DNA from 2 places in the Brevibacillus sp. AG genome. Region 2 is predicted to be linked to the other one. Evidence: a T-box and tRNA genes for the amino acid it is inferred to sense, from the RefSeq annotation. Region 2 holds a T-box; the other holds one or more tRNA genes.

Region 1 (16,511 bases), 390 kb from region 2:
AGAATCCGACAGCAGGTATTCGATGCGCTGAGAAGGGAGTTGAGGGTCAATCGGAAGGTACGCCCCGCCAGCTTTTAGCACTGCCAACAGCCCGATGATCATCTCTGGCGAATGATCTGCCAGAAGCGCAACAATAACGCCAGGGCCAACTCCTCGGTTACGCAACGACTGAGAGAGTCGATTTACTTGATCATGCAGTTCCTGGAATGTCAGCATGCGCCCCTCTGACTCTAATGCAACTCCCTGTGGCGAGCGTTTAACTTGCTCTTCAAACAACTGGACAACCGTCTTCTCGCTGGAATAGGAAGCAGCTGTATCGTTCCACGTTTTGAGCTGTAGTGCCAACTCTTCGTCAGCAAGGAAGTTCAGATTGGACAGTGGTACTTCTGGATTCGCGATCATTTGATTGAGCAGCCTTACGAGATGATCCGCTATTCGATCAACATCATTTTCCGTGTACTCGGCGATCTTATAATCCATTTCCAGCGTCAATCGTTCATCTGTAGCCCATTCCCTGATAATTACTTGGAGCGAATACAACTGGTGACCGTTGTAAAACTCCTCATTCGTCACGGGATACCCACCAATGGTGAAGGGCAGCTGCGTGCTGTAATAATTTACACAAATCTGAAACAGGCTGTCATAGCCATGTTTCTTCAATTCCAATTCTTGAGCCAGCAAATCGTACGGATATTTCTGATGAAAAAAACAGGAAGTCAATTCCCTGTTGACATGTTTAACGTAATCGAAGGCATCCATTTCCATCGGAACTGCCAGACGAAATGGCATAGTGCTGGTGAACATCCCGAATATTTTGCGCTCCACTTTGCTTGAGCGATTCAACAGCGGCGTACCAATCACGATCTCTTCTTGCCTCGTACAACGCTGAAGGTAAAGACTGACGAGAGCCACAAACAAGGAATTTAGCGAGCATTTCATCTGGTCTGCAAATTGGCGTATTCTTGTCGAATCTTCACGGTTGAATGCATAGACTTTGCGCTTGCCCTCGGTCGTATCTGTTGCCTTTGCTAATGTCGTGATCACAGGCAAGCTCTGAAACTTGTCCCGCCAATATCGCTTGTCCTTTACAAATCTCTCAGACTGAGAATAGGCATGCTCCCTGTCGACAAAAGCTTGATAAGCGTGTTCATCTCCTACATGAACGGTACCGCCTGCTAACAACGTGTCATAATAGTGAGCAATTTGTTCTGTCATAATGGAGATGGACCAACCATCAGCAATCAAATGGTGAAACTTTACAAAATATCCCGCTTCTTCGTCACTCAGTTGAATCAGACAAAAGTAGAATAGAGGCTCCTGTCCGATCGAAAATGGTTTTGCAAACAAAGCTTGCAGGAATTGTCTGCACCGATCAGGGGCATTCGGTTCTTGTCTGAAATCAAATACCTGCAATGGCTGCGGTTCGTACTCTCCAACAAACTGAAGGACTGTCTCTTCTTCCTGATAGTTGAGTCGCAAAGCATCGTTCTTTTGAATGAACAGGTGAATGGCCGCTTCAAGTACATCCAGTTTCACTTTTCCTTGAACCCGCACCATCCCCCCTAACGTATGAACAGGAAGCTGTGGATGTAATTTTTCCGTATACCAGATACGCTTTTGTGGATGACTTAAAGGATATCCGCCATTCCATTGCTTCTTATCCTGATGCAATGCATTTCCCCCCTTTCGGAATTGTGCAGATGTAATCACAATTCGAATATGGCAAAAAATCTAATTGATTACAAATACTTCCATCCCAACTATATCGATGACTCTTCTATAGTGTCAAATGAATTTTCCATTAAATGTTATTTCTGAAAATTAGATGAATTCCATCTCTTTTTTCCTTTTTCTAGCGCTGCATAGAATGGAAAAAATTTTGTGCACGCTATTGATTTTGGCTGTCTTTTCACGTAGGATAAAATGTAATATATTGGCAAAAACACCCCCTGGAAGGATGAATGTGATTAGATGTCTGTGACACTTCGTGAAGTAACCCTGGAAAACTGGGAAGAGTGTATTGAACTGGAACCTACTCCTGAACAGAGTGAGTTTGTTGCCCCGAACCTCTACTCCATAGCCGAAGCAAAGTTTCAAACTACATTTGTCCCTTTGGCCATATACCATGAGGACACGATGGTTGGCTTTGTCATGTATGGGCTTGACCCCGACGATGGAAACTACTGGATTTACAGACTCTTAGTTGATGCCAACTATCAACGCCAAGGCTACGGACGTGCTGCGATTTCGCAAGTCATTGATATACTGAAAGCAAAAGATGATTGTCAAAAAATTGTCATTGGTTATGCTCCAGCCAATGTCGCAGCCGAAAACCTTTACGCTTCACTCGGATTTCAAAAAAATGGCATGGTTCTGTTTGGCGAGACGATTGCAGAATTGAACTTTTAAGCCAGCTATTTTCGTTCCCCAAAAACGAAACAGCGGCGACCTAAGACCTAAAAATCAAGTCTTAGACTCGCCGCTGTTTGAAGTGTTTTCCGTATATGAAAAAAGCACACCTTCCATGTGTCTGTAAACATCATGGTTAGTGTGCATTCGTTTTTAATATGGTGCCGGTGAAGGGACTTGAACCCCCACGGTTTCCCTCACGATTTTGAGTCGCGCGCGTCTGCCATTCCGCCACACCGGCATGTAAAACTATGAAAAAATAGCACATCATCAATAGAAAATCAATGGTGGGGAGAGACGGATTCGAACCGCCGAACCCGGAGGGAGCAGATTTACAGTCTGCCGTGTTTAGCCACTTCACTATCTCCCCACAATATGTGCTGTCTTTCTTCTGCGTCTACTTTCTTCAACCAGAAGCGACATTTATTAATTTACCATGAACTTTGTTTGAGGTCAATATATTTATTTGGATTGACTCTCTTTTTTCGCCAAAATCTCCTGTGCCCACTCGTGGAAGACACGCAGTGCCTCGTCTACTTCTTGAAATATTGCTTCTCCCTCACAGGAGTATTCCGGGAAGTCAAGTATGCGGTTTTTACGAATCTTCACTTGCTCTTCTTCGCATTTTATCTCCAAGAAGTAGGGAACGGCTTCATCTATCCCATAGCTGTTTTCTAAAAACTCGTAGGTACGTACCCACTCCAGAATTCGAACTTCCGATGCCTTTAAACGAAGCACCTGTTCCAAGGACATAATGGTTTCATTCCCGTAGTAATGCATGTTATTCAGCCCTTCTGCATGAAAATGGACGGAGCCGTGACTCCGCCCTGTTATTGATGTGATAGATTAGATCGAGGAAAGCAGCTCTCTCAGTTCTTTGACAATCACTTGCTGGTAGCCAGTACCTTCTCCATATTGCTCGAGCATTTCGGCACGTGCCACTTTGATCTTGTCTTCATAATCTGAGGCGTTTCGATCCGGGTTTTGCTGTTTAAACGCCGTCATGACAGCTTGGACATGCTTCGGTCTCGGTCCCCATTTTGCCAGAACATGTCCGCCTGTGTCCGCGAAAATAACAACAGGGATCGCCCGACCACCCATCGTGAGAAACTCATCCATGAGATCGAGGTGTTCTTCCATCACCATAATTTCCACGGGCATGTCTGTTTCTTTCAAAGCATGCAAGACGACTGGCAAGTTGCGAACGACGTCGCCACACCAGTCCGCAGCCAAAATCAAGCATCTGAGGTCATCACGATGCTGGAGCGAAGCAAAAAACGCACGGTCTTGTTCATCCTCCCATGAAAATGCATCCGACCAATTTTGGTATGTATCCTGATTTTTTGTCATGCTTTCCACAAACGCCTGTGGCTTGAGCCCCGTACGTAATTTATGTGCTACGTTTGCCCCCATCTTTTCTCCTCCTTTTGTATCGCTCGCCTATTCTTGGTTTTTATTTGCTGCTTCGTTTGCTTCCTTTTCTTGATTAGCCAGCTCCATCATTTTTTGCAACAAGATATGCTGTGGCATGTGCATGAGACGCTCCAAAGGTACCTGAAGCGCTTCTGCCAGCTTGACAGCCGTCTCTGGTGATATTTGTAATGGACGCATGTCATTTTTGCCCCTTTCCCTTGCTTTTATCAGTCCCTTCAGTATAATACACAGCCGTTAAACCTGCCAGCATACAAGCCTGGTATTGGGGAGCCTTTAAAAAACAAGCTAACATCATGGATTAAAATGACATTAGCTTGCTAGGCAGCAGATGAAATTAGGGAGTTTACGAATCCACATAGATGAAAAAGTCGTTTATTTGGTCTGCATTCTTGCTTATTTACCAAATAAGCATCCCCAGTATCACGTGTTTGAATAAGACCAGCCTTTTCCTGGCTCGAATTCTGGGGGCAGAGAAAGCTCAAACTTTTCTTGGTTACCTTATCAGCCACATGGCTGTCATCCCCACCAGTTACACATCGTCATCAAGTACTTTGTGACATGTTGGCTCTACTGAACCACTTTTGTCACATTTACTCACCTCTCAACTCCTCATAAAAAATGAAAAAAGAGCCACACGAAGGGGCTCTCTCTCATAAACCCAATATTCCGCACATGGAAAAGGATGAGCTATGGCTTTTGCTTAGTGAGGATGCATGGTACACCTAAGCCGATCGCGCCGGGCTGGGACATCTGTTCCAGATATGCCAACCCTCGTGCACATTGCTGCTTGCATACTTGACATGTATGGGACGTTACGATTTTCAGCTGTACTTGATTGGGGTGCTGTCGCGAATTCTTCTTTTTGATCTTTTTGCCCTTGGCCATCCGTTTTCCTCCCTTTGCCCTAGATCACTCCAGTCTATGAAGGAGAACAACCCCGCTCTTTAGGCAAACATACAAAATCAAGATATTCACTTGCAAAATGGGCCTTGTCATACCTGTCTACAAATAGAAAAAGCCGCCGGAGAATTCTCTCCAAGCGACTTATGAGCCTTCCCTATGGCTTTGGACTTAGCAACTGGCGCAGTTCTAGCTCCAGTGTAGGAGCATCAACCATTCCGATTATCTTCTTTCGTACGATTCCATCTGTGTCAATCAAGTAAGTAGTTGGAAATGCCATCACCTTGTAACGGTTCGACACAGTACCAGCTACGTCCATTGGTATCGGAAATGTCAGCTTGTAGTTAGTGACAAAGGCCATAGCTGTTTCCGGGCTGTCATTGCTCGTGACGTTCACGCCATAGAGATCAACCTGTCCACCATATTTTTCGTAGACTTTTTGTAAATCCGGCGCCTCCAGCTTGCATGGTCCACACCAGGAAGCCCAAAAGTTCAAGACTAATGGTTTTGCCCTTTTTCCTTCTACCTTGTACGTCTGCTGGTCTAGTCCTGTCAGTGTAAAATGAGGAGCCGCAAAGCCAACTTCCGGTTTTTGAACCTCTGCTACGATTGCGGCCGTTTCTTGAGGCTTTTCCCAAACAGCAAGTCCGACCCCCAATAATACGAGCACCGCGAGCAACAGCTTTTTCATTTTGTCACCTCTGCCCTACTGAGTTAGAATCCCGTAAAGCCTCCGTACATTTGAATAAGAACGCGTGTAATATCCGTCAGTTTATCTGTATACAGAAGAATACCAAACAAAATCATAATGGCTCCTCCGATTTTCATAAACAGGTCGGAATACTTCACAATCGCGTTCACCTTACTGATGAAGAACGTCATGACAAAAAATGGAATGGCGAATCCGAGCGTATACGCCAATGTGTAGGCCAAGGCGCTTGCAGGATTGGAAACACCCATGACGATAATGCCAGAAAGAATAGGTCCCACACAAGGTGTCCATCCAGCTGCATACGTCATTCCCACCAGTATGGACCCAGTATACCCCAATGGCCTCGATTTTAAATCGATTTTAAAAGAACGCATCATCCAATCCATTTTAAACACGCCAAGCATAACCAAACCAATGATAGCAAGCAAAATACCGCCCAGTTGACGAATCAAGTCCTGTTGGTCAGTGAACAAGCTTCCGATCCAAGATGTAGACAGCCCGAGTGCAACGAAAATGATCGAAAACCCGACTATGAAGAAAAAGGTATGCAAGAAGGCTTGCTTGCGAAAAACAGCTCTCCCTTTCTTCACTTCATCAACCGTAACCCCAGTTATGTAAGACAAAAAGGAAGGATAAAGCGGCAGGCAGCAAGGGGAAATAAAAGAGAGAAAACCTGCTGCAAAAGCCAAAAACACAGTAATATCGCCAGTCATATGTACCTCCGGTGGGTATTTTATCCACTATCTTCTCATTGTATCGAATCTTTTCCCCCTTCAAAAGTAGCAATGACACTTTGTCTTAAATCCGTGACAATTTACTTTACATAATATTCATTATGTCTTAAAACTCAGCACAAAACGTAACAATTGGATGGATAGATCTGGTCCACTTTAGAAAATAGATCAGATTTGTGACAAATGTGACATGTATCTTTCTCGGAAGACATGTAGATGATGAGCAGCATGCCCAAGGATAAAATAGACGAGTGCAGTTGCAGTTGTCTTGTCCTGAATAATCACGCCCGAACGACTCAACTCTTCTTCTGTAAGCCCTTTTAGCAGTGCTCGAGTAGAAGAGCGCACAGTCCGATACTCCTCGAGTAGATCGACAAGCGGTCGACGGTCAAAATTCGTAAGACTGACATACATGTCCTGATGCCTAGGTAAGGGTGTCTTATCTCCGCGGGAAGCACACAGCAAGCGATAGCACATGATTCGCTCTGTATCCATAATATGGCCGAGAACTTCCTTTCCACTCCATTTATCTTCCTGATAACGGAACATGCTCTGTTCCTCCCCGCAAGATCGAAAGCATGCAAGTATTTCTTCCTCCTGAGCGCAAAGCAACTCATTCAGATTCCCTTCAGGTGCGATTTTGATATAGGTTTCAAACTGCGCAGGATAATCACCAGACTGTGGTTTGCGGAAGTACAAAAGAATACACCCCCCTTTTGAAATAGTGAGACGAATACTTCCATTGTACACAAAAAAGAGGCGGATGTACTCCGCCCCTTCTCTGCTATTCTTTTTTTACTGAATAGTGACTTTGCCGCCATCTTGAAGCAGTGTTTGCCCTTTTACCACGATCTTATCGCCGGCAGACAAGCCTGTCAAAATTTCGATCGTATCACTAGAGGATTTCCCTGTAGTGACCTCGACTTGTTTTGCAATGTCACCTTCCAGCTTAAATACATACTGTTTACCATCGCGATCAAAGACCGCACCGCGCGTTACCACGATCGATTTTGCTCCACTTTCCCCAACCGTTGGGAAGGTTACATTCACTACCATATCGGACTTCAGCTCATTGGATGGGTTTGGAATCGTAATCTCCACTGGATATGCCTTGAGCTGCGTATCCATTACAGGACTCATCGCCGTTACTTTGGCATCAATCGTTTTTCCTGTCGATTGTACGTTTACTTTTACGGTAGTTCCTACTTTTATTTTTGTGATGTCTGCTTCTGACAGATTCGCTTTTACCAGAAGTGGATTCGTGTTAACGACAACTACAACCGGCTGCTGACCTGCCATTTGACCAACTGCGCCGCTTACGCTGGAAATATATCCATTGATCGGAGACGTCACAGTCGCATTCGCTAATTGCTCACGAGCATTTTGCAGACTTACTTGCGCTTGCTGTACAGAGGCTTCGGAAACTTGCACACTTGTTTTTTGTCCCGCAGATTGCACTCCCTGCTGCGCGTTATCATAAGAGGTCTGTGCCGTTGTCAGTTGAGAATTTGCCTGTTCCATCTGCTGAGCGGAAATCGCTCCTTGTGAAAAGAGCTGTTGCATCCGCTGCTGGTTTACTTTCGCATCCTGAAGTGCGGTTTCTGCCTGCTTCAGGCTATTTTTCGCTTGGACTAAGCCTTGATCAGAGCTGCTGCCTGCTTGGTTTAAGCTCGCTTTTGATACGTTGTAGGCTGCTTCTGCTTGTTTGACACTGTTCACCAGATCTTTTTCATCGAGCTTGAACAATACTTGACCTTTTGTCACGTATTGGCCCAGTTTCACTGGCAGGGAAGAAATTTTCCCACCCATTTTCGGGGAGACTTGCACTTCCTCACTCGGCGCCAGCTTTGCCGTGAGACCAGAATCGGATACCACTGTGCCCGTTGCAACAGTTTCAATCTGTACAGGGGTTGACGCTTCCACTGTTTCCGTAGGCGGCGTTTCCGCTTGCGGGCTGGAGCACCCTGCCACTAGCGAGATGGCCAGCAGTGCCAAAATGACGGGTTTTTTATTTAGTTTCATGTATGTCCCTCCTCTTCCCACAAACGTCTTACGATTCCAAAGCGGGATTGATTGTCTTTTGTTTCTTAGCAAGTTTCTTTTCGAGTTTCAACTTTTTCTTCAAGCGTCTCTTTTTCCCTAAATCATCAAACCAGGAAGCAACGACAGGAACCAGAACCAGTGTAATCAATGTAGAGAATCCGAGACCGAAAATAACCGTCACGGCCATTGGTGCATTCGTCTCAGATCCGGCACCGCCAGAGAATGCGAGCGGTCCAATCGCCAGAATCGTGGTGAGTGTCGTCATCAAAATCGGACGTAGACGAATCGGTCCTGCATGCAGGATCGCATCATACAGCTCCATGCCTTTTGCACGCAATTGGTTCACGTAGTCGATCAATACAATCGCGTTGTTCACGACCAGACCGATCAACAAAATGTACCCGATCAAAACCCCAACGCTGATCGTTGTGCCTGTCGCCAATAGTCCAAGCAGAACGCCTGTAACCGTCGGTGGCACGGAGAACATGATGATAAATGGGGTGTAGAGCGATTCAAACTGCGCTGCCATTACCATATAGAGAAGCACAACTGACAGTACAATCGCGAGAGCAAGGCTAGTGAATGATTCCATCATTTCTTCACTTTGCCCGCCAAAATCGACTGTGTAGCCGTCCGGGAGATTCAGTTTCGAGATTTTTTCTTGAACTTCCCGTGTGACAGAGCTCAGGTCGCGCCCCGCCAAATCGCTCGTTACTTGAACTTCACGGCTGGAGTTGGCACGGTTAATCGAAACCGGCACATCTACCTTACTGATAGTCGCAACTGAGGTCAGCGCGATCTGTGCTCCACCTGGAGCGGAAATACGCATATTGTTCAAGAAGTTTATATCTTCCTGAAACTCTTTCGGCAGCTTGAGGTTGACGTCAATCTCGTCATCACCTGTACGATAATACGTTACCGTTTGACCTTGGAAGGAAGTGCGAACACTGGAGAGAATTTGTCCGGTCGTCAAGCCGTACAAGCTCGCTTTCCCAGCATCGATCTTCACTTCCAGCTCTTGTCTTGATTCTTCCAAGCTGGTTGTTACGTTACTCGTACCAGGTACCTTCTCAATTTCACCTTTAATGATACCACTAATGTCTTTCAATACGTCCAGATCATCCCCGCTAACCTTCAGTTGGATTGGGGAACCCGTAGTCATACCAGATGGTGCGCTTACCTTGATTTCAGGTCCAGCAATATCTTTCAGCTTTTCCTGGAGATCCATCACAACTTCATTGGAGGAACGTGTGCGCTGGTCGAGGTCTACCAGCATCAGACTGATCGTTCCCTGATTGGATGACAAGGTGCTCGCTATCGGTGATGCATTGCTACCAACCGAAGTCGCTACAATTTTCTTCTCCGGAACCGTGTTGACAATTTCTTCTACTTGTCGGGTAACTTTTTCTGTTTCAGCCAGAACGGTACCATTTGGCATTTTGATGGAGACATTTACTTGACCTTGGTCCATGGCCGGGATAAACTCTGCCCCGATCAATGGGGTCAATGCGAGAGAGCCCACCATCATGACGACCGAAGAAATCATGACCGTTTTACGATGGCCCAATGACCATTTTAACAATCTTTGGTAGCCTTTTTCTACTTTGCTAAATCCAATGTTAAACCACGTAACAGGATTGATTCCACGATAGTTCTCATGATGTGTATGCGACGGAATTTTGTTCAAAATTCTCGAACTCAGCATCGGCACGAGCAAAATAGAGAATACAAGCGCCGCAATATGTGAGTAAACAACCGTCAATGCAAGTGGTCCAAACAACTCAGAGGCAATACCTTCTGTGAGGGCAATCGGCAAGAATACGCAAATTTGCGCCAAAGCAGAAGCCATAACTGCCGTACCTACTTCTTTGGAACCATCCAAGGCGGCTTCCATCATGCCTTTTCCCTGTTCTCGATGGCGGAAAACATTCTCGAGCATAACAACTGCAAAGTCAATCAATGATCCCAATCCCAATGTCAAACCGGAGAGGGAAATCAGGTTGATCGTCTGTCCAGTCATGTACATCAGCAAGAACGTAGCAACGATCGATACAGGAAGAACGATAACCGCAATGACCATGGATCGCAAGCTCCCCAAGAAGAAGAACAGCAAGATCATACCGATACCGCCACCCAACAGGGCATGTTCAGCGGTGGTGTAAACGGAATCCTTAATGTAGATGGATGTATCCAGAGTCGTAATGATTTCTACGCCTTCTGGCAGCTCGCTTTTGATTTTCTCCAGCTCAGCTTTTACATCATCTGCTACCTCAATGGTATTTCCGCCAGAAGCTTTTGTCACTTTAATACCCAAGCTAGGTGTTCCATTAACGTAACTCATTTGCGTTACATCTTGATGCGTGTCTTTTACTTCGGCAATATCGCTGAGCCTGATGGAGTTTCCTCCCACAGAGATTGGTGTCAGCGCGATTTGTTCGACATCAGCAAACTCACCTTGTACACGGATGTTGAGCTTGGCGTCACCCTCGCGTACCGCTCCACCGGAACCTGACATGTTGCTGGTCTGGAGGGCTTGCTGAACTTGGTCAAGTGACAGTCCGTACGCCGCTAGTTTGGCTGGGTCGACTGTAACATCGATGATCCGGCTTTGTCCGCCGCTGATGGAAGCAGATGCGACCCCATCAATACGCTCCAGGCGTGATTGGATCATATCCTCTGCCATCTTTTTCAATTTGTTGATATCTTGCTCACCCGTCACCGCAAACTCAATGATCGGTGTACTGTTCGGGTCAATGCGCAGTACGCGTGGCGCTCTAGCTGAGTCAGGCAAAGAGCCACGAACCTGATCTACCTTCTCCCGCATGTCGAGAGTCGCCTGATCAAGGTCTGTCCCCCAGTTAAACATGAGGATAACCTGCGAAGCGCCTTCCATCGATACCGATTGTATACTATCTAAATCGGATACCGTTGCAAGTGCGTCTTCGATCGGTTTCGTTACCAGTTTTTCTACCTCACTCGGAGATCCGCCGTCAACGGATGTAACCACGACAGCAACCGGGAAGTTAAGATCCGGCATGAGATCAATCGACAAGCGAGGCAGTGAAACGAAACCAAAAATCATCATGGCCAGAGTCAACATAATCATGGTGACCGGGCGTTTAATCGATAGTTCAGAAAGATTCAATCCACTCACCTCTTCTTTATATATCTGCTAATTCTTTGTGAGTAATAGTTCGCATGACGAAATGAATAAGGTGAACCTCGTAGTAGCATTTCGTTTAACGAAATATCAAGGGATGAAACAAACCATTTTTAAACGGTTTGTGAATTTCCCCATTTCACATCTCGCTGTTGGTATACACGCTCTGTCAGTGACACCCACACAACTCGTCGATCTGATTGGTCTCGGAACCTGCGTACCAGGTTTTCCTGCTCCAACCGGTTAATGAGACCGGAAGTTGTGCTGTATGAAAGACCGACAGTCTTACTTATGTCCCCCATCGTTTTTGGCCCATTTCCAAGCTGCTCCAGAATCAAGACCTGTTGCCAAGTTACATCGCTTGTATCCAGCTCTTGCTCAGAAATCGTGGTAAACAAAACACTGGCTTCTTGCAGGAGTTTTGCCAACTGAATCAGTTCTTTCATGAGAACCTCCCTTGCCATCCTTACTTAACCACTTCACACCCATAACTAATCGTTTATTTCCCAAAAATAATTCTACTGAAATGTATATGTAGTGAAGTCTACCCAGGGGTAGATTTCTGACAGGGATTTATCTATCTGGAGATAGACGACAACGCATGCTAGAATGAAGTTAAGTGATTATTCGGCAGAGAAAGAAGGACTTCTCATTGTTGAAGATAATGATGAAAGCCATACAAAAACGTTTACTAATCATGTGGTTTTCCATCTTAATTGTATTAGCTTTGCTTCCTGATTCATTTAAACGGGAAACTCCGTTGCAATTTTCTCTTACCATTGTACTATTTATTTGTTACCTTGTGGTATTTTGGACTTCCAAGAAAAAATGGAAGCCTTTCCAATTCGAATTAGTGACAGTCGTGCTTGGAATTGTCTCGTTACTAAAATCCCTCATCTTGGGTGGAGAGGGCTTCGGCTTGATGCTCCCACTCGCTGTTTTTATCGGTTTTCACATTCATGGACGCCGTGCATTGGCTTATGCTACTTTTTTTGGTACGTGCAGTACGCTTTTTTTATATTTTGAAGAAAGCCTGAAATTCACGCACATCATCTCTTATATCCTTACGTATGTGGGTTGCTATATCGGCGCACGTGGCTATCGGATTCAAACTGAAGCGTACGAAACCAACCAACAGCACCTGGAGCAGCTGCAAAAAGCACATACAGAGTTGCAAGAGGCGCACTTACAACTTCAAGAAGCAGCACTTCATTCCCTTCAAGTAGCGGTTCTGGAGGAACGAACGAGAATTGCCCGTGATATTCACGATGCATTGGGCCATAGTTTGACTTCACTCATTGTCCAGCTACATGCCTTGAAGTATATGTTGCAAGATGGACCTGACAACGCACAAGAAGCCGTGCGCAACATGCTTGGTGTTGCCAAGCAAAGTCTGGAGGATATTCGCACGTCTGTCCATACATTGGCCCTGGATAAAACCTCATTGGGGCTTACACCTCTGCGAGCTCTCTTGTCGCAGGCTCAAAAGCATACAGGAATAAAAATGGAGTTGATATGCTCCGATCTGGACATTCCGCTCTCTCAAGAAATGACGATAACGTTTTATCGAATTTTGCAAGAAGCGATCACCAATTCACTACGTCATTCTGACGCAAAAGAAATTCTCGTCATCATTGAACAAAAGAAGGACATCCTTTTGTTGTCCATTCGAGACGATGGAAGCATCACGAGCGACCAAAAAATCAAACCTGGTTTTGGCCTAACTGGCATATCTGAACGAATTCAGTTATTGAACGGAACTCTCGCGTATCGCATTCGAGAGCCTCACGGATTCCAACTCGATTTCAGCTTTCCGATTCGCCAGACTGAACCTGAAAGGAGCATGCGAACATGACCGGTAAACAAAAAGAAGGAGCCATTCGCGTGGTCCTAGTAGATGACCAAACCATGATTCGCCAAGGGTTGGGTTATGTCATTCAAATGCAATCTGATATGGAAGTAATTGGGGAAGCTTCCGATGGCGTGGAAGCTGTTGAACTGATTGGCGCCCTCGCACCTGATGTCGTTTTGATGGATGTTCAGATGCCTAACAAATCTGGCATTGAGGCCACAAAAGAAATCATGCAGCAGCATCCTCGCACAAAGGTATTGATTCTTACCACCTTTGACAATCACAATTATGTGGTGGAAGGGATTCGTGCTGGAGCCGTCGGTTATATGCTAAAGGATGCCGACTCTCAGGAAATGCTTGACCTCATTCGCAGAGCCCACCAGGGAGAAGCCCTCTTCCACACCGTGACAGCTGCAAAAGCCCTTGCCGAAGCTCTGCTAGGTCAACGTGAGACACCTGATTCGACTACCTCTTCCCAATCAGTCTTGCTAGATGAATTGACGGATCGAGAGTTAGATGTACTTCAACAGATCGCAGATGGCTATCGAAATGATCAGATTGCGCAAAACTTGTTTATATCAGAAGGCACTGTAAAAACACACGTGCATCGGATTTTGCAAAAAATGGGTGTCGAGGATCGTACCCAGGCAGTGGCCAAAGCTCTACGGCACAAAATCGTGAAATAAATCAGACAATTTTAGGCAGGAGGACTAAGTGGAATCAAGTTTCCATCCTCCTGCTTTATGCTGATAGAAAACCCTCCGACCAGCTGTGCGCTGGACATCGCTTCAAATACAGCAGCAGCCGCTTTCTTCGTATCGATCACCCGGCAAATGACTGCCAACGTCCTCTCGCTGTCTTCCCCACCGTCGCTGTGGCCATTCCCAGTCTTTCCCAAGCATTCGTCCAACAGCTGTTCGATCAAATAGCGCATCTCAATCTCTGACTCACACAAATGGGGAAAGCGAATGATCATCGGATGGAAATCGTTCTCTTTCATGACCTGATATCCTTGTTCTTTCATCTCTTCTGCCCAGTTCTGCAAAACTTCGTCAGGCCTTCCCTCAATCTGCTCCGCTACTACAGCAAAATAGTCGCCAATTTCCCCTACATTTCCGTAATGAACGGTGTAAAGATGCTCCGTTTCCTCATACCAAACTTCCCAGTAGCTCCACCTCGTTTCGTTTCTTTTCAGCATCCGAATCACCGTTGTTCAACTCCGTTCAAATTGTAACCGTTTTGTAAATTATTCCACTGATCGACACGCCTTGACAACAACTTACAAAAAGATTGATTCGAAAGACTTGCAACTTTTTCGCGAATAGGACCATCTGCTTAATCGAACATAAAAAAAGACGGATATCCGATCCGTCTACAGTCACAATTCTTTTTGTTTTTTTAGGAAATGGAAAGAGGTAAACGAATCTCAAAACGAGCTCCTTTTAGTTTCGGAGAGTTTTCCGCATAGAGTTCGCCACCGTGATCCGCGATGATTCGTTGTGTCGTAGACAATCCTAACCCCGTTCCCTCTTGTTTGGTCGTATAAAAAGGAACGAATAAATTTTGGAGGCAAGAATCTGATAGACCGGGTCCGTTGTCTTCCACAACAATGATGACTTGATTGAGCGATGAGTACACTTTCACTTGAACGAGGTTGCCTTGGGTCATCAAAGCTTCAAGGGCATTTTTCAAGATGTTCAAGATGGCTTGCTTGATTCGCGAACGATGACCAAACACATGCCACTCGCCTTGTGCAATGTCCAGCTCTAGCTTGATTCCTCTTCGATTTGCTTCTGGCTCCAGTAAACGAATGACTCCATGTAACTCATCCATCACTAAGAAACGTTCCGATACGATTTTATCATCCCTGTACCGGGCCAAAACCAGGACATCGTTCAATAGCCCATCAATGCGTTCAATTTCCGTTAAGATGACTGAAAAATAAGATTCACTACGATTTGCTTCCCCTTGCTCCCGCAACAACTGAATGAAGCCCTTGATGGCTGTCAGTGGATTCCGAATCTCATGCGCCATCCCAGCAGCCAGCTGCCCAACGGCTGCCAGCGCTTCTCGCTTGCTCAATTCTTCTTCGTACTTTTTGCTTTCCGTAACATTCCGAAGAACGGCGATCGCTCCCCACATCTCTCCACCGTAATAAATGGGGCTCGTACTCACTGTCGTCCATTTGCCTCTGTATTCCGCAACATAATGGCCGGACTGCGCGCGTTCAATTACCCACTGAACAAAACGCTCGCTTATATGCGGGCGGAGGGCATGATCAATGTTTTGACCAATGAGTTGATTCCGATCTACGCCAAACAAATGACAGACAGCGTAATTCGCTTCAATGACTCTTAACTGGCGATCGATCATCAAGACGGCAATATCGCTGGATTGCAGAACCAATTGAACAAGCTCCTGTTCAGCGAGCATTGTAACATCTTCTCCTTTGGCCGAAGTTGCAGGAGAAGTTTGTGTTTTTTCAACTGGAAATTGATGCGAATTTTTGTTGAAGACATCGTCCATTTGATGCAAAATGTAGTCCATCGATTGATAGAGACGAATCTGTCCTTGCAAAAGCTCTACTCGCTCCATTTCCGTCGTGGCAAGAGAAAATGAGTTGATATTCATTTCTTCCATAATAACGTCTCGACACTTGCGCAAAAATTGCTGTAAATACGTAAGATTCATTCCGAGTAACGAAAATTTATACGCAATTTCGCTCAATTCTCGTTCGAATGCATACGTGTCGATTACTTTTACTACTTCAATCCATTTCGTGATTTGCTGAACAAACAAAGCCTCTGTATTTTCGCGGTCTTCTAGAAGCAAAGCAGAGTAATGATGATCTGAAAGAAAGGAAAACGTCTTGGCCACCGCCGCAGGGACCAAATGAGTAAGATACTTACTTATTCGATTTTTCAAAACACTCTGGCTCCTTTTCTCCGTGCTTCATTGAGGCTATTTTTCCAAGTATGTATAGGCTCTATTATGGACGTAAATGAGACAAGATGTAAAGCGGCTTGATGATATCCTCGTGCAGAGAATGACACCATCCAATCTGGTTCTCTTCTTATCCTTACAGACAAACAATCTCGGCTAGCATCCTATTATCGCGCGTTATCTATTGCCTTTTTCGGACCCTTCACCTCCTGATCACGTTTGACTGAAAACGCTTTCCCAACATTTTCTATCATATCACGATCGAGCATAAAATGGTAAAGGATGTTTATTATTCAATTATCCAAAAAGCATTTGCCCCCGCAG
Region 2 (16,511 bases):
CCTGCGAAATTGTCGGGTAATTCAGCAAATCTTTCGTGTCTAGTTTTAGTTGATAGGCATGCAAACGAGCAGCGACCTGGATCGCTTGAATGGAATCCCCACCAAGTGAGTAAAAATTATCGCGAATTCCAATTTTCTCGATTCCCAATACCTCTTGCCAAACGGTTGCGAGAATCGATTCTGTCTGATTTCTGGGAGGTTCGTAAGCAGGATTTGTCTCAGCAGTAACATCAGGTTCTGGCAATGCTTTGCGATCAATTTTGTCATTCGGCGTGAGCGGCATTTTATCCAGCTTCACGAAATAAGAAGGAAGCATGTACGCAGGTAGCTTTTGAGCGGCAAATTCTCTGATCTGCGCAGGAGTTACTTCCAGTTGCGAAATATAGTAAGCGCACAAATAGGGTTGATCGTGTTGGTCTTCCCTAGCGATTACCACTGCCTCTTTTATTTGTTCATGTTTCAGCAAAACGGACTCGATTTCTCCCAACTCAATCCGATGACCCCTGATTTTCACCTGATGGTCGATTCTGCCGAGAAACTCGATTTCTCCATTCGGCAGCCATTTGGCCAGGTCACCTGTCCTATACATCTTCTCTCCTGGAACAAACGGATTATCTACAAATTTTTCGGCGGTCAAATCTGGACGATTCCAGTATCCTCTGGCTAAGCCTACTCCACCTATGCATAATTCGCCTTCACTGCCAATTGGCTGCAATTGTAGCTCTTCATTGACAATATAAGCGTACGTATTTTGAATCGGTTTACCGATTGGGATCGTTTGGTTGAGGAGCACATTGGAAGGTGCTTCCCATATGGTCGCGCAAATGCTTGTTTCCGTTGGTCCGTATGCATTCACGTACCTAACTTTATTTTTCCATCTATTTACTAAAGGGAAGTTAGCAGCTGAACCTGCCGTAATCATGATGCGAAGTGTTGTAAAATGATCTGGGTTGAGGTGAGTCAAATAAGTGGGTGGCAACGTGATGATGGTCAATTCATTTTTATTCAAATAGTTTTCAAAACTGATGAAATCATGAATCGTCTGTTTGGAAAGGATGTAGAGGCTGGCACCGGTTAGTAAAGCCATGAACATTTCCCATACCGATGCGTCAAAAGACATGCTGGCAAACTGTCCAATCCTGTCTGCAGGTGTTACACCAAACGTATTTTGAAAGAATGATTGCAAATTAGCGATCCCTTTATGCTCCAGCATGGTTCCTTTCGGCTTGCCAGTTGTGCCTGAAGTATAGATGACATACGCCATATCAGTAGGTTTGCTTGGCAAGTGAAGATTGGAATCCGAGCGAGAATCCAGCTGTTCTTCCTCGAGTACGACTACAGGACCACGGTATCCGACGTCATAAACAAGGTTACTGACGTTTTTCTGGGTGATGACGATTTTGGTTTGACTGTCTTGCAGGATATATTGAATCCGATCTCGGGGATATTCGATATCGATGGGAACATACGCTCCGCCAGCCTTGAGGATGGCCAGAATAGCTATCACATTTTCAATGGATTTCTCCATCATCACACCGACGATGCTATCTGTTTTTATCCCTTTTTCGATCAGTGCTCTTGCTAATTGGTTAGCCTTCCTGTTGAGCTCCTGGTAAGTTAATCGCTCATTTTCATAAACGATGGCAACTCGGTGTGGCACAGCTTCTGCCTGTTCCTCGAACAACTGATGAATCGACTTATCCTGTGGATATTCAGCCTTTGTATCATTAAACAAGGCTACCTGTTCTTTTTCCCGCTCCAAGTCGATCAGATTGGTATGATTTCCCAACATGTGTCCCCTCCGATAATTGGCAAACTTTTGTCTATCATGAAGTGTGACAATACAATGTGATGGCCAAACAGGTAAACGAAACTGCAAGGAAATGGTCCGCTAAATCTGACGATGAAGCCTCAGTGACGAATGGATCACATAGAAAACTCCCTCATCAACACCATTTAATATAATGGCCTAATGTAACAAAATATGTGGGTTTTTGTATCTTTTTTGTAAGTATTAACCATTTCTATATTACTATGGTCATGAACCAATTTTCACCTACAAATTCTCCTCGATTTTACATTTTTTCACAATGGGGATAATTCCCTGTTTGCTCAAAGCGGTTTTCAGGACAAAAGTCACTTTCCACTTTTTGGTCGAAACATGTGCGCTGGTACTCTAGCCTAATGGATTCAGGACATGAATCCTAACCATTTCGAATAGGAAAAATACATTACCTGAAAACTAATGTGCTGGCCTGCACACCTCCTTACAATCCAGCAGAATAACGTATTCATATGCACCTGTTTGAGAAACTGTTATTCATTATAACAGAGAGTGTTTTGGAAATCAGTTAAAAATTAGGTAATTTTTGTTATTCGTGATACTTTTTACCCAAACCACTCTTCAATCCCTGCAAAAAAGGCTCACACTTTCTGGTTTCATTCGAAAGTGTGAGCCTTTAGATTTACGATTTCATTGAGGAATTGAAACGGTGGACACCTATTCTTTCAGGATAATATTCTTGTCCTTCAGTCGCTTATTTGTCGTGCTTCTGACGAGGGTATATACGACGGCAAAGGCAGGGATTCCTAGCAGCATTCCCATCAACCCGAACAATGCTCCCCCAACCAATAAGGCTGCTATCACCCATAAGCCATCCAATCCGATTGAATTACCTACCACTCTTGGATAGATAAAATTACCTTCGATTTGCTGCAAGACAAGAATAAAGACAAGGAACCAAATAGCCTTCACTGGATCGATCATTAAAATAATAAAGGCACTCGGAATCGTCCCGATATAAGCACCAAAAATCGGAATGATGCTCGTTACACCAATGATCACACTCACAAGCAGTGCATACGGCATGTTAAACGCCCACATCCCCACAAAACAAAGCCCGCCAAGAATGAGAGCCTCTGTTAGCTGACCTGAGATAAAGCCACTAAATGCTCGATTGGTGATTTGTCCAATTTCTACAGCCCGATCCGCCTTTGCTTTTGACGAATAGGCATAAACGAGTTTTTTCGCAATGAGCGTCAACTTTTCCTTATAGAGGAGCAAATAGACGGACAACATCAGCCCCATGATGACATCGATAAAGCTAACAGTAAACATTTTCGTATACGTCAGTAATACAGGGATGGAAGTCAGGAAAAAATGACCGAACTTATTTACAATTTCATTCCACTTCTCCATAAGTGTATTCCATAAATCGCCGGACAAGTTAAATCTCTCTGCAAAACTATCGACGAAAGCCTTTAATGATTGCATGTCATTCGGAATACTTGCCGCGAGCATGGAAATACTCGTGAGAAGCTGAGGGACAATAAACCACATGAGAAATGTAAAAAATACAAGGACAGTCGCCAGCGTTAACAGGATTGAAAAAGGACGTCTTACTTTTAACCAGATTCGATTGTTACCGCGGTTAAGGGGTGAGAAAAGTCTTTCTTCATAAAATCTCATTAAAATGTTCAAGATGTAAGCAATGGCAATCCCATAAATCACAGGATCTAATAAGTCAAATATTTCATAGATAAATGACTTTACAGAAGGAAAATTCCAGACCACAGCAAACAGCAATACGGTGTAAGTCGCGATCATTATGTATTTCTTTATATCTCGCCAGTGTACTTTCTCCATCATTTTCTAGCTGACTCCTAACCTTTGTGAGTTCTAAGTTGATCTGTTTGTTCATAAACTTTTCCATTAATATGTCCACCCACAAGTATACTATGATTTTCAACCGTTCGTTATCATTTTTCTACTTTCACTAAAACTTCCCTCGAACTTTCCACAATCATGCGTATCAAAAAGACTGCGAAAAAGATAACAGGCTACCGACTAAGGGCAGCCTGCATATCTTCTATAGGGGGCCAAACTCCCCCTTTTTTACTTGGATGAGTTAGGTAGCACGCATCAATTCCCGATCTCGTTTTCCGTGTAGCCAGTAATAAAGCGGGATACTGAAAAGAATGAAGACAACCATCCCGACGAAAATCGTACGATATCCTGTATGCGGTACGATAAAACCGAGCAGATAGGGCCCGATTCCTAATCCTAGATCATACAAAATGTAGTAAGTAGAGGTTGCTAATCCAAAGCGATGCGGAGCTGTTACCTTCACAGCTACGGTTTGGGCAATGGAGTTAAAGTTACCGAAGCCTACTCCAATCAATGCAGCAGATAGCAGCAGCATCCAGGAAGTTGAGGTTTGACTGAAGAGAAGCATCCCGAGCGCAAATATCACCAGGCTTGGGTATGTCACGATGTTCGCCCCTCTTGCGTCCATTAGCTTTCCTGAGAATGGTCGCGAGAGGATAATGACAATGGCATACACCAAGAAGAAATAACTGGAAGCTGAGGACAGATTAATTTCTTCCGCATAAAACGATAGAAATGACAAGACACCCGAATAGCTGAAGCCGATTAATAAGGCGACGAATGAAATCGGCAAGGCTTTCGGCTCGATGAATTTCGAAAGCAGAGAACCTTTTGCTTCCTCTTTCACATTTGCGGAAGCAAGCGGAACATTGATTTTTGCCATGGCATAAAACATCAAACAAATCAGGGAAAACACAACATTCATCGTAAAGATCCAGGTGAAACCATTTTCAAGCCGCAATAAGATCATGCCGAGAAAAGGACCAATCGCAGTGGCTAAAATCGCACTTAAACTGTAATAGCCAATCCCCTCACCCTTGCGAGACGCTGGCAAGATTTGAGCAATAATGGTACCTGTTGCTGTACTGGCAATACCAACGGCAATCCCTTGCAGCAATCGATTTACCAGTAAAAAGCTGATATGGACAGCAAAAAAGTAAAGCAACGAGGTGACAGCAAAAAATCCTAACCCAATCCAAAGCGTTTTTTTCGTACCAATATGACTAATAGCTCTACCGGTGAGTAATCGGCCAATCAAAGCACCAATGATAAAGATACTGGAAACCAATCCTGCTGAACTAGTTGAGGCGTGAAATTCTGTTTTGGCATAAGAAGCAATCGTAACCATTAGTAAGAAAAACATAAGTGTCAAAAGAAAATTGATGAAAGAAACAATAACGAACTCTTTCGTCCAAAGCCTATCCTTTTTCACTGCTTACCCTCTTCTCTTTAGGTTCATGATTATTTTTTCGAGTACTGTGGCAGCTGCGTCTCTTTCTTCTGGTGAGATGCCCTCCAATATTTCTTCCAAGAACGGATCAGTCGCTTCCATAATCGTCTTATGTAGCGCTTCACCTTTCTCTGACAAATACATAATTTTTTGCCGTTTGTCTGATCCAGATGAAATCGAAATGATTTCACGAGCGGCTAATTTTTGCGCAATGGGTGTTATGGCCGGCTTCTCTACTTGCCAATAATCGGCTACGTCACTAAAAGTAGCAGAACCGTTATTTTTCAAATAACGAATTAACGCCCATTGCGTGACGGATATACCGAATGGAAGTAACTCCTCTTGCAATTGGTTATTGTATATACGATGTGTGAATGCGACTTTTGAAAAGAACGGGTACATGTTAGCTCCTTTTTATTAGTTAATTAATTTAATTAATTATATATCTATTCTTGCTGTTTGAGAAGGTCTAAATCATGATGGCTTACCTTGTGGCTTTTTCGGTGCACATTCGTCTAACGTATATCATCATACAAAAGGAGAAAATCATGCTGGCAAAAAGGTTTTTCGCCATTCCCTTCTTATTATTGCTATTCTTGGTACTTTCTTTTCCAATACCTACGCTTGCGAAGGAGTCCTCCTTTCAAAATCCGTATTATGTGTTTAGCTGGGATGAGGCAGGCAATGTCCGCATTACTGATCTGGCGAAAAATGAAATCCTCTCTTCCATTCAGTACCAAGCCGAATATGGCACGATTTACAATGCAATGACTCCTTCCCTTCCGAAAGGAGCCACTCAAATAACGTTGGATCAAAATCCAGCATTTCAACCAGGAGCAGCCATCGAAATTCGCTCCGAATCGTTTGGCGGCATTTTGTACCATGCTCCCAACGTGTCGTCACTTGAATTGAATGCAACGCAAAAACAGCTCATCGTCAATCTGGATCACATGAATGATCACAGATACGTACAGCAAGGCTCTACGAATCAAGTCGGAAAAGTCCGCCACGCTTCCGAATATCATGCTAACGATGAACGGACCAATTCATTCTCACTGGTAGTTGGGTATCAACCGAAGCTCATGCCGCGATTTATGAGTCAGCCTTCTGGTTTTTTGGCTACGCACGTATGGACAGAGCATGCTGACGAGCAGACGCTGCAAACGAATCGGGCTGTTTATTTCGGTTCCGAGAAGATTACATCGTCGGCACAAGCGACAGGCGGTTTTGTCAAACATCGAATACCGGTTACGAAAAGCGTCTTTTACTCGAATCCGTATTTTCAAGCGAAATCGCCTGTCAATGTCGCCATTGCGCAATGCCCTGAATTTTTGCAGTTTCTGGATGATCTGAATCGGAACGGTAATGATATGGGTCTACATACCCTCTATCCTTACGAAACCAGGCACTATCAAAAGACTACGGAAGATGCGTTGCAAGTAATGAAAGATCACTTCCAAAGCAGTACATGGATTGACCATGGGTATTTGAAGTCCAGCTTTGCGTTTAACGCGCTCGACAACCAAACTGCGAATTACTTGGCGCATCAATGGAAAAAATACGGCACATCGTATTTTTGGCACTACAGCTCAGAAGATATCGCCAATCCCAATCATGGTCTTGATCTGTACCAACCCCAAAGAGGCGACGCCCTGCGCACCCCTCTCTATTGGTCGCATCCGACAGTCACCGGCCCGTTTTATTCATGGTCGGCTGCCACCATTCCGGAAGATACGCTGTATCTGTATCGGGAACAAAATCTCCAGCAGCTCATTCAAAATCGTGGGGTTTTTATCAATCATACTTACTTGGCAAGAATTCCTTCCAAAAAGCAAGGCGGGAAATTTATCATTCGGGATATCAAAGGTAACTGGATCATACATCCTGATTTTGACCGCTTATTGAAACGAATGGACACCCTGCGCGATCAAGGCAAATTGCATTTGACAACCGTACGTGAAATCATGGATTATTGGCTCGCCCTCTCTCAAGTCAGAATGGAATATGCACCAAACGGCTCGATTGTTCTGCACAATGATGGCATGCGCAAGATTTCTGGTCTTTCTATGGCGACAAAAGCTTCGGAAGTCTATGTGAACGGGATGAAGCCGTCGCAGAAGAAAGCGGATGGCGATCTTATTTTTTGGTTCGATCTGGAGCCGAATACAGTCGCTGTTATTGCTGCGAGCAAAGTGGATAGTATTGCACTTCAGAAATAAAATAAAAATCGGTCACATCCGGTGGTATCGAAACCCACCGGTTTTTTATTGCCCATTCCCCTTCCCTTGCCGCTTGACTCTCCCCTTAACTGGAAAGTTATACTCGGTACAGAAAAAACGTAAGTATGGAGGTTGCCCCATGTTTAAAATCAGTGAATTTGCGAAGATTAGTCAAGTCTCCGTCAAAACACTTCGTTACTATGACCAAGTTCATTTGCTAAAGCCAACTCATACTGATAAATTCTCAGGCTATCGGTATTATTCGGCTGACCAAATGTTTCAGCTTAATCGGATTTTGGCTTATAAAGAATTGGGGTTTTCCTTGGATCAAATTCGTCAGATGATGAGCGAGCAAATCCCACTCGAACAAATCAGGGGGATGTTTCGAATCAAGCAAAGCGAGATTCAATCCATTCTGGATAAGGAGCAAGCACGACTGAATCTCATCAAGGATCGTCTGTATGCCATCGAAAATGAAGAGAAAAGCTTGTCTTCGCATGACGGTATTCTAAAAAAAGTAGAACCTCAACTTGTCCTATCCTATCGTCAAAGAACGCCGTTCAATAAAATTCCGGAGCTATTTCAAAAGCTGGACGATTATATGGGGCGTTCAGGTCAATCTTCTCTCTCCAGAATGGTTCTTTGGCATGGCTGTGAGGAATGCGATGACAACATGGATGTGGAAGTGGCGCGTTTGCTTACTCACGATTTGCAGACCCAACCACCTTTTACCGTTAAGCGATTGCCGGAAATTCCGTTGATGGCTACGCTCATCCATCATTGCCGGACGACATGCCGTTGCACTGCGAGTGTCGAATTGGCGATATGGATTGAACGAAATGGATATCGGATCAAAGAGAATGAGCCGCGTCGTGAAATTTGTGTTCATCGTGAAAATCCCAAAGACCCGGACTCTTATGTCGCCGAGCTCCAGATTGCCGTAGAAAAAGCTTAACAATCGAACATGTGGAGAGGAGATTCAGCTTTTGAACAGACAGCAAAAGTTCCTAACTTTTACCTTATTTATATTGACCTTCGTTCTGGGTACGAGTGAATTTGTCATCATCTCGCTGCTTAGTGATGTGGCATCCGAGTTGGGCATTTCGATTTCAACAGTAGGATCGCTCGTGTCAGCCTTTGCCATTTCATTTGCCATCGGTACACCGATCTTAACTGCGATATTCAGCCGATTTGCCAAGTATCCACTCATGCTTACGTTGATCGCCATCTTTGTTACAGGGAATATTCTAACTGCCCTATCCGAGACGTATGTATTGCTTCTTGTTTCCAGAATCTTGACTGCTGTTGTGACCGGGGTTTTGATTGCACTTGCCATGGCGGTTGCCAGTGAAACGATGCCTGCTGAAAAAAGGGGGACCGCTATTTCGATCATTTTTTCGGGCTTCACGATCGCCAGCGTTATTGGGGTGCCACTTGGTACTTTTATTGGGCAATGGGGAGGTTGGCAAATGGCCTTTTGGTTTGCGGCGCTACTAGGCGTCATTTCTCTCCTTGCCAGTGCAGTGACTATCCCAAAAGGATTGAAGGGATCGAGCAGTTCCTTGCAAAAACAAATCGGGTTACTGACCAATACACGTATCATCATCGCTTTTTTTATCCCGGCATTAAGTATCGCAGCTACTTATACGGTATATACGTATTTAACTCCTTTGCTGCAAGAAGTACTCTTCGTACCGAACCAATCTATTAGTCTCGTATTTTTACTGTACGGGATAATTTCGATCTTTAGCACGTTGATTGGTGGAAAACTGGCCGCTCACAACGGGATTGGAAAGCTTCGGTATGTATATCTGATGCAAGCCGCTATTCTCGCATCTCTTTATGTTTCGTCCCATACCCTTCTCGGTGGATTCATCAGCTTATCATTTATGGCCTTGGTCGTTTATATCATGAATTCCACGATGCAATTGTATTTTATTGATTTGGCCGATAAACATTTCCCGGCTGCCAGAGATTTGGCTTCCTCATTAACTCCTGTGTCAGTCAATGTTGGGATCGCCCTCGGATCAGCTTTGGGTGGATTTATTACGACAAACCGGGAACTCATTGATGTTTCCTGGGTTGGTGCGATTGTCGCGATCGCAGCATCGTTGCTGACTTTTATCAGCTATAGTTTAGATCGCAAAGCGATGTCCTTCCACAATCATACGTTGGAGGACTGTCAAACACGAAAATCATGCAATTAAAAGAAGAAGCTTCCCTTCATGTTTCCAGGGAAGCTTCTTATTCCTTCATCTATTGAGACAATTTTACCAAGCTGTAGTTTTTCTTGCCTTTGCGGATAATGATGAAGCGACCGCCGATAGCGAGACTTGGCATTACTTCCAGTTCCAGATCGGAAACCCGCTCGCCATTTATCGAAATAGCGCCTTTTGTAATATCCTCACGTGCTTGACGCTTGGATGGCTCAATGCCGATCTCAACAAGCCAGTCAACGATGTTCTTCGTTTCGAGGGTAGATTCGTACGTCGGCATTTCTTTGAAGCCTTGCTCGATCTCATCTGCCGATAGCGATTTAATATCACCAGTAAACAAAGCTGCTGTAATACGCTTCGCCTGCTCCAGCAATTCCTCACCGTGTACAAATCTCGTCATTTCCTCAGCCAGCGCTTTTTGCGCCTCGCGTTTGTGTGGCTCGGTCTGTACTTTTTCAGCCAACTCGTCAATTTCCTCTTTGGAAAGGAACGTGAAGTATTTCAAGTATTTCACAACATCGCGGTCATCGGTATTTGCCCAGAATTGGTAGAATTCGAATGGTGTTGTTTTGTTTGGATCAAGCCAGATGGCTCCCCCTGCTGTCTTCCCGAATTTCGTACCATCTGCCTTCAGCATCAAAGGAATGGTGAGACCGAATGCTTTTGCTTCTGATCCTTCTTTTTTGCGAATCAGATCGAGACCGCTAGTAATGTTGCCCCATTGGTCGGAACCGCCGATTTGCAGCTGAACATCTTCATGTTTGTACAGATGCAGGTAATCCAGCGATTGCAGAATTTGATAGGAAAACTCCGTAAACGAAATGCCGCTTTCCAGTCTGCTCGATACAACATCCTTGGCAAGCATCGTATTGATGCTGAAGTTTTTCCCGTAATCCCGCAAAAATTCAATGACATTGATCTTATGCGTCCAGTCGTAGTTGTTCACCAAACGGATTTGGTTGTCGCCTTCTGTAATGAACAGCTTTTTCATCTGTGCGGTGAGTTTGTCGACGTTTTCCTGAATTTGTTCCAGTGTTTGCAAAGAGCGCTCGGATTGACGGCCGCTCGGATCGCCAATCGTACCTGTTGCACCACCGATCAAAATGACCGGACGATGACCAGCCAGCTGGAAGCGTTTCAGTACCATGAAAGGAATCAAGTGACCGATATGCATACTGTCACCTGTTGGATCTACTCCACAATATAACGAGACTGCTTTTTCATTCGTTAATTCTCGCAGTCCTTCTGCATCTGTTTGCTGATTGATGGCATCGCGCCATTCGAGTTCGTCGATAATATTCACTGCCATACACTCCTTCAATCTCCTAGGGTAAAAAACAAAAAATCGCCCCTTGTCTATTGTAGACATAGGGACGATTGAATAACCGTGTTACCACCCAACTTGCACCAATGGACCCAAGCGTTAACGCAGGCCATTCATGCCACTCGTAGCGAGTTATCGTTCGCGATTCCGCTCGGCATTACCCGAGATACTCCAGAGTGTAATTCGCTCGCTTATTGTGTACCGGGTTCCATCAACCCCCGGCTTTCTAGAACAGGGAATAAGCTGCTACTGGGCTCTTTCAACGTATGTTTCATATGAAATTAAAGTCAGTATATTGAATTCAAATAGCAATGTCAACCATGTAGCAATGATTCCGCCACTATCCTTTATGTTATTTTCATGAGACCTTCGGAAGTTAGCTCATAAACAGTTGTTGCGACTTCATGTAAATACCGTCGATCATGCGAAATACTGATAATCACACCGTCAAAAGCCGTTAAGGAGCGACACAGAACAGGAGTCGTCAAAGGACTAAAGTTTCGGGTCGGTTCATCCAGTATCAATATTTCGCACTGATCTAAAATCATTTTTATTAGGAGCAATTTCGCTTTCTGTCCCCCAGATAAATTTTTAATGGGTTGATGCATCTCATCCTTTGTAAATTTCATACTGCCTAAATGCGTATACGCTTTGGTAATCGCATCTTTATTCCCGGTTCTTTCCAAGAATTCAATCGGTGTTTTCGTTGAATCCAGTCGGTCTTCATAGTTTTGGGGCATGTAACCGATCTTTAATGACGAGTGCTGGACTAGCTCATCCATGATCTTTTTCAACAACGTCGTTTTTCCGATTCCATTTTCCCCAATAATCGCGACTTTTTCTGGCCCCTTGATCGATAAATGAATCTGTTTCGATAGCTGTTTGTTCGCTATTTGCAGTACTTCCAATGAAAACTCGAGGATTTGTTTACTACCGGGCACATGTACCGCAGAATCAAATCGGAATTCGCTTGCTTCTTCTACACTTGGTACCTCTAGAAACGTTTCCGATGCTTTCTCCATACGCTCTCTTTGATTTTTCAGAGACTTGATTTTCTTTTGCAGTCGCGGGTCTGAGCGGGATACGTTCCGATGTTGATGTTCTGCCTTATTCCAAACGTCATGCCATTTCTCCATTTGCTTTCGATGATCAGAAGCTTGCTTTCTGGCTATCTGCTCTTGTTTGTTCAAGTGGCTCTCACGATTCGCGAGGTAATTCTCATATGGTTCTCTTGAAAACGTATATTTGGGTACTTGTTTGCGCTTCGTCAGTTCCATATGAAGGATACCGTTTGCTGTATTCGCAATAAATGTTTCGTCATGCGATACGTATATGACAGGAATAGCCGTCTGTTGGATAAATTCTTCCAGCCATTCCATCGTTTGAATATCCAAATCATTCGTGGGTTCGTCCAGTAATAGAACATCAGGCTTCTGTGCCAACAGACTTAAAAAGCGGTATTTGAAACGCTCACCACCGGACAGAACACCCATCCTTCTATCTGAATCCAATGCATGAATGCCGAGATCATCCATCGCTCTTACCAGTTCTTTGCTCCATTGATTTTCGGCAAAGAAGTCGGCAATGGTCATTTGTTTTTCTTCGTCCGATATCTCCTGTGAAAGAAAACCCATGGAACATTCGTTTCTCAACACTTTCCCTTCAAATGTGCAATACTCGGCAATCATTTGTTCCGCGTAAATCAATTTTAATAAGCTGCTTTTTCCATTTCCCTCTTCCCCGATGATGGCAATCTTGTCGCCGTTTTGCAGGGTCAGATGCAAATTTTGAATGAGAGGCCTGCCGTCTTTTTTGGTGGTAATCGTGATATTGTGCAGTTCAACCATTTGGATTCCCCATTTCGTTTTTACATTTCTCGTCCTTTACTCTTTGTTCATCTGTATCACCCCCCTTTTTTGACAACAAAAAAAGATGCTTCTGTCCAATAAACAGAAGCATCTTGCTCTCGTTCTAGAAAACGCTATATGGAAAATAGACCATACAGGAATTCAAGATTTAAATTTGCGGGTGAATTTGGCTTCTTGTTTATTTATTATAGGATTGGCTTTTCCAATAAATAAACAATTGCGCAAATGATTCACCCTCCGTTCCATGTAGTTGAATTCAATATAGCATGGCCTTCTAAATATTGTCAATGAAGCTATTCGACCAAGGCTAGCAGTTGTGCAAGCTTGTCTTTGATGGAGGAAGATTCCTTTTTTACCGCCTGAGCGAGCTTCTTGTTCCCGCCGAAAAGGCGATAAATAACGGTTTCCCGCAGGTAATCCTCCATCGCTGCAAGCTCCCCTATGAGTGCATCCATCAGTTCTGCACGATCGATGGTGATATTTTTCAAAGGCTTCGCAGAGTCGCTACTGCCAAGCACCAGAGAGACGAGTACTGGCATATTCTCTACGGTTACACCATGCGCCTCGATAAACGCAATAGCAAAATCGTCCTGAGCAGACTGATGCTCCGTGTCGACCAGCTCCATATAGCGACGAAAGAGTGGAAAATAATCGTTGCTAGACAAGCCGAGAGCCACTACCGCATAGGTGCCAGGCATGACGGATTTCTCACTAGGCTCTACATCCCCATACCACGCAAACTCCTCCATCGCAAGCTCGGCATATTCTGCAATTTTCGGGTATAAGACAGGAAAACGGGAGGCATTCGCAAAAAACTGGTGCAGACCTGACTTTGCCAGCTTTTTTACTGGCAGGTAGTGCTTTTCGCTGCTCTTCAGCTTGAGCTTGTACCCTTTGGGAAAACCTTCACGCAAAAGACCGTTGATAAAATCCAGTGCTTCTCCGTAGGCGGCTTCTTCCTCAGATACGATACGGATGTCGATCGCTTGCAAAACGTCATTGGCGCTTGCTTGAATCAGAGTGCCTTTATACTCGTTTTCAAAGCGACCGCTGCCCCGTTTTACATAGTCCGTAGCCTGCTTGGAACCGAGCTGAACAGCGAGGTCCAGAAACTTCTTGCGGGTGTCTGGTTCCTTGTTACCAATTGCGAGAGCGATGTACAGGAAAAAGTCCAGCTCCTCCATTTTTGGTTCTTGACGCTCCTGCTCAGGTTTCAAAGCCCAATCCAGTCCATAATGCCCAGTACGATCGAAAAATTTGACTAAAAAACGCTCATCCGCCCAGCCTTTTAAAGCCAAAGTAAAGTAGTATGTCCATGAATCACTGCGTTCTTTATTAGAGCGCAGCTTTTCGCTAAGACGCTGGATGAGCGGTTCGATAACTTCCTGCTTTTGCTCCATCAAATCGGGATTGACGAGACAATGAGCAAAGAAAAAATCATCTCTTTCACTCGGACGTACGGGAAGCTCCTGCTTAATTTTTGTCTCAATAAATTGATCCAATGCTTGTTTTAGACTCTCGCGTTTTTGTTCGTTTACGAAATGGTGAGTATGGCATTGCATCGATTGTTCCCACTCGAATTCGAAGACGAGCTCGAAGCGGTAATTAAAAAAGTGAGAAGCATAGTCGGTGGAATGAAAAAGGGATTCCATGCGTTCACACAGTGCGGGAAAAAATTCTTGCATGAGAATTTCCTCTGTAAGCTCCTCCATGTAAGGACCCGCGTCGTATTTGTACGAGTCGTCGCTCCAACTGTAAGGTTCATGGACATCCACGTGGATTTTGCCATTGGCCCAATCGAGTTTTCCTTTTCTCCATGCCACTCTCAGGTAGTCTTTGATCCCGACCTGCAGTCGACTCCAGTCTTTGATCTCGTTGATCCGCTGGTTCTCTTTTTTGTAAATTTCTTGGATGGAAGTCCATACTTCGTTTAGAAATGCTTCTGCTGCCTGATTCATTGACTACTCTCCTCCTCGCCAAAACAGCACTACCGTCTTAACCGATGACCTTGACGACATTGCCCTCGCTATCGGTAATATTGGTTTTCACAATGTTTATGGCAATTCCTTTCAGGGAAGGCATCTCAAAGCTGCTTTCCTTTGGAAGCAACTGCTTGGTAAGCGCAATCGTTGTCGCATCATCGAGGACAAATCGAATGACGTCCTCTTCTGGAATACATTCAGGCTTTTCTCCTGCCTCAAATACAACCCGGACATCAGGTCCCAGCAGGCTCAGGCTTTCCCCTTTTCGCATACGTCCGCGGAGAATCTTTCCGATGACTTCCGCTTGCTTCGCTCCCAGCTTTAAGGTCGAAGGTGTTTTTTTCAAAAAGCCTTTTTTACCTGACTCCCATCCTAGCTGGCTGACAAACAAATAGGCAGTGTTGGAGCCTTCTTGTTCCATTCCTTTTTGAACAGCATCCGAAACTGTAGAGTTGCGAAGGAGAGAATCCCGCTCGAGATCGGTTATGTAGGAAGGCATGAACGGCAAGCCAGATTGGAGTACGCCACGTGTATTCCAAGCCATCATCTCATCGAGTTCATCACCTGTGATTCCGACCATTTGCAAGAATTGCACCCGACCATGTGGTGTATCGATTTCGGGAAGCTGTGGGTCAGTGACAAAAGCGAGCGCAGTCAGTTGGGTATCGGCACCCAGGCATATCGGACCGTTTGCATCCAAATGATCACCAGCTTGAAATACATTGCCGGTGTTGAATACGTAACGCGCCATGTTTTGAAGCAGGTTCAGCGCCCAAGCAGGCGGCTCTTCCTCTTCGTCCCCTCGCGCTAGTCGAAACGTCAATTCAAAGCCAAAGCCGCTTTCCTCTTCATTCTCGGATTCCTTTTCATATAACTCAGTAAAACCATACGTGACAAAATGCCAATGCGGGTAAGGCTCGTCCGCTTTGTAGGCGCTTATTCCATCCAATGGATCCTGACCACCCAGCGCATACGAGATGAGCGTCCCGTAATGCTTAGGCTCCTGCTCTCCATAAATCTTTCTCATCTCCTGATCAATGGCATCCCAGCCCGCTGACATCATTTCTTCATTCACTTCTTCGTTCATCTCTCTCGCCTCCTATGTAATGACTGTCTTAACAATAGCCAAAATGAAATTTGGATACTCTATTAGACGGTCAATACCACTTAGCAAATTACATTGTTCTCAATCCCTTCTATATCAAAAGTCTTTAACTGGTTTGTGTTATTCCATTCGGAACAACTGGCTTCGATAACCAGTGCTGGTCGGTTTGCACATGATTTTTACGCACAAACTTGGCGGCAGATTGTTTAAAATCTTCGTACGGAAACCTCTCCGTTACTCGTACCACGTAGCCCTCTTGTTCCCCGCCGTAGACAGATTGTTTGGTATAGCAACTTTTTACGGTCTCTTCCTTCCAAATCCCTCTGTATAAGACAGGCGCTGTTTCTAAGCCAAGTAGTTCGGCCCATTCTACCGTTTCGTCCCAAGACAAGCATTCATTGTTTTCATTCCAGATAGAGAAAACGTAGAAATAGCTCGTTAGGTGTTGGTAATAGATGGAGTGCAGCGCAAATACATTTTCTCCGCAAATTCTCCAGCCTTCGGGGATATGAAACGAAATCGTCCCGTGCAGCATCTTTACCCAATGTCTAGATGCGTGGTCTTTGCTATCCAGTGACCTTGCGTGGATATGATTTCGGTAAAGAGTGGTATTTTCGCCATCCAACTTCTCTGTCACGACTACTTCTTTTCCCTCGAAATGATGAACCGTTCGCAAGATT

Evidence for each region. A T-box is a leader RNA that pairs with one kind of tRNA and senses whether it is charged. The one in region 2 lies ahead of tyrS (tyrosine--tRNA ligase), so its partner is inferred to be a tRNA-Tyr.
Region 1: it has a tRNA-Tyr gene. The T-box ahead of tyrS (tyrosine--tRNA ligase) is inferred to sense a tRNA for this amino acid. The anticodon was not compared.

The regions. Positions count from the first base shown of each region.
Region 1 is NZ_JAQMYO010000001.1:112,739-129,249, reverse strand. Features, by position in the region: gene edeP (edeine non-ribosomal peptide synthetase EdeP) at 1-1,671, opposite strand, end outside; gene edeQ (edeine self-resistance N-acetyltransferase EdeQ) at 1,972-2,409, shown strand; tRNA gene POF51_RS00545 (tRNA-Leu) at 2,569-2,650, opposite strand; tRNA gene POF51_RS00540 (tRNA-Tyr) at 2,695-2,779, opposite strand; gene POF51_RS00535 (hypothetical protein) at 2,872-3,189, opposite strand; gene POF51_RS00530 (thioredoxin family protein) at 3,256-3,822, opposite strand; gene POF51_RS00525 (YycC family protein) at 3,850-4,020, opposite strand; gene POF51_RS00520 (hypothetical protein) at 4,531-4,728, opposite strand; gene POF51_RS00515 (TlpA family protein disulfide reductase) at 4,901-5,434, opposite strand; gene POF51_RS00510 (cytochrome c biogenesis CcdA family protein) at 5,458-6,168, opposite strand; gene POF51_RS00505 (DinB family protein) at 6,358-6,888, opposite strand; gene POF51_RS00500 (efflux RND transporter periplasmic adaptor subunit) at 6,985-8,211, opposite strand; gene POF51_RS00495 (efflux RND transporter permease subunit) at 8,240-11,377, opposite strand; gene POF51_RS00490 (MarR family winged helix-turn-helix transcriptional regulator) at 11,506-11,838, opposite strand; gene POF51_RS00485 (sensor histidine kinase) at 12,012-13,247, shown strand; gene POF51_RS00480 (response regulator) at 13,244-13,930, shown strand; gene POF51_RS00475 (hypothetical protein) at 13,942-14,451, opposite strand; gene POF51_RS00470 (two-component system sensor histidine kinase NtrB) at 14,643-16,169, opposite strand.
Region 2 is NZ_JAQMYO010000001.1:501,609-518,119, forward strand. Features, by position in the region: gene tycA (tyrocidine non-ribosomal peptide synthetase TycA) at 1-1,792, opposite strand, end outside; gene POF51_RS02115 (AI-2E family transporter) at 2,501-3,649, opposite strand; gene POF51_RS02120 (MFS transporter) at 3,909-5,099, opposite strand; gene POF51_RS02125 (MarR family winged helix-turn-helix transcriptional regulator) at 5,103-5,519, opposite strand; gene POF51_RS02130 (hypothetical protein) at 5,594-7,336, shown strand; gene POF51_RS02135 (MerR family transcriptional regulator) at 7,476-8,291, shown strand; gene POF51_RS02140 (MFS transporter) at 8,323-9,543, shown strand; gene tyrS (tyrosine--tRNA ligase) at 9,593-10,861, opposite strand; T-box leader at 10,919-11,148, opposite strand; gene POF51_RS02150 (ATP-binding cassette domain-containing protein) at 11,224-12,723, opposite strand; gene POF51_RS02155 (DUF6138 family protein) at 13,038-14,702, opposite strand; gene POF51_RS02160 (suppressor of fused domain protein) at 14,740-15,801, opposite strand; gene POF51_RS02165 (RNA ligase family protein) at 15,938-16,511, opposite strand, start outside.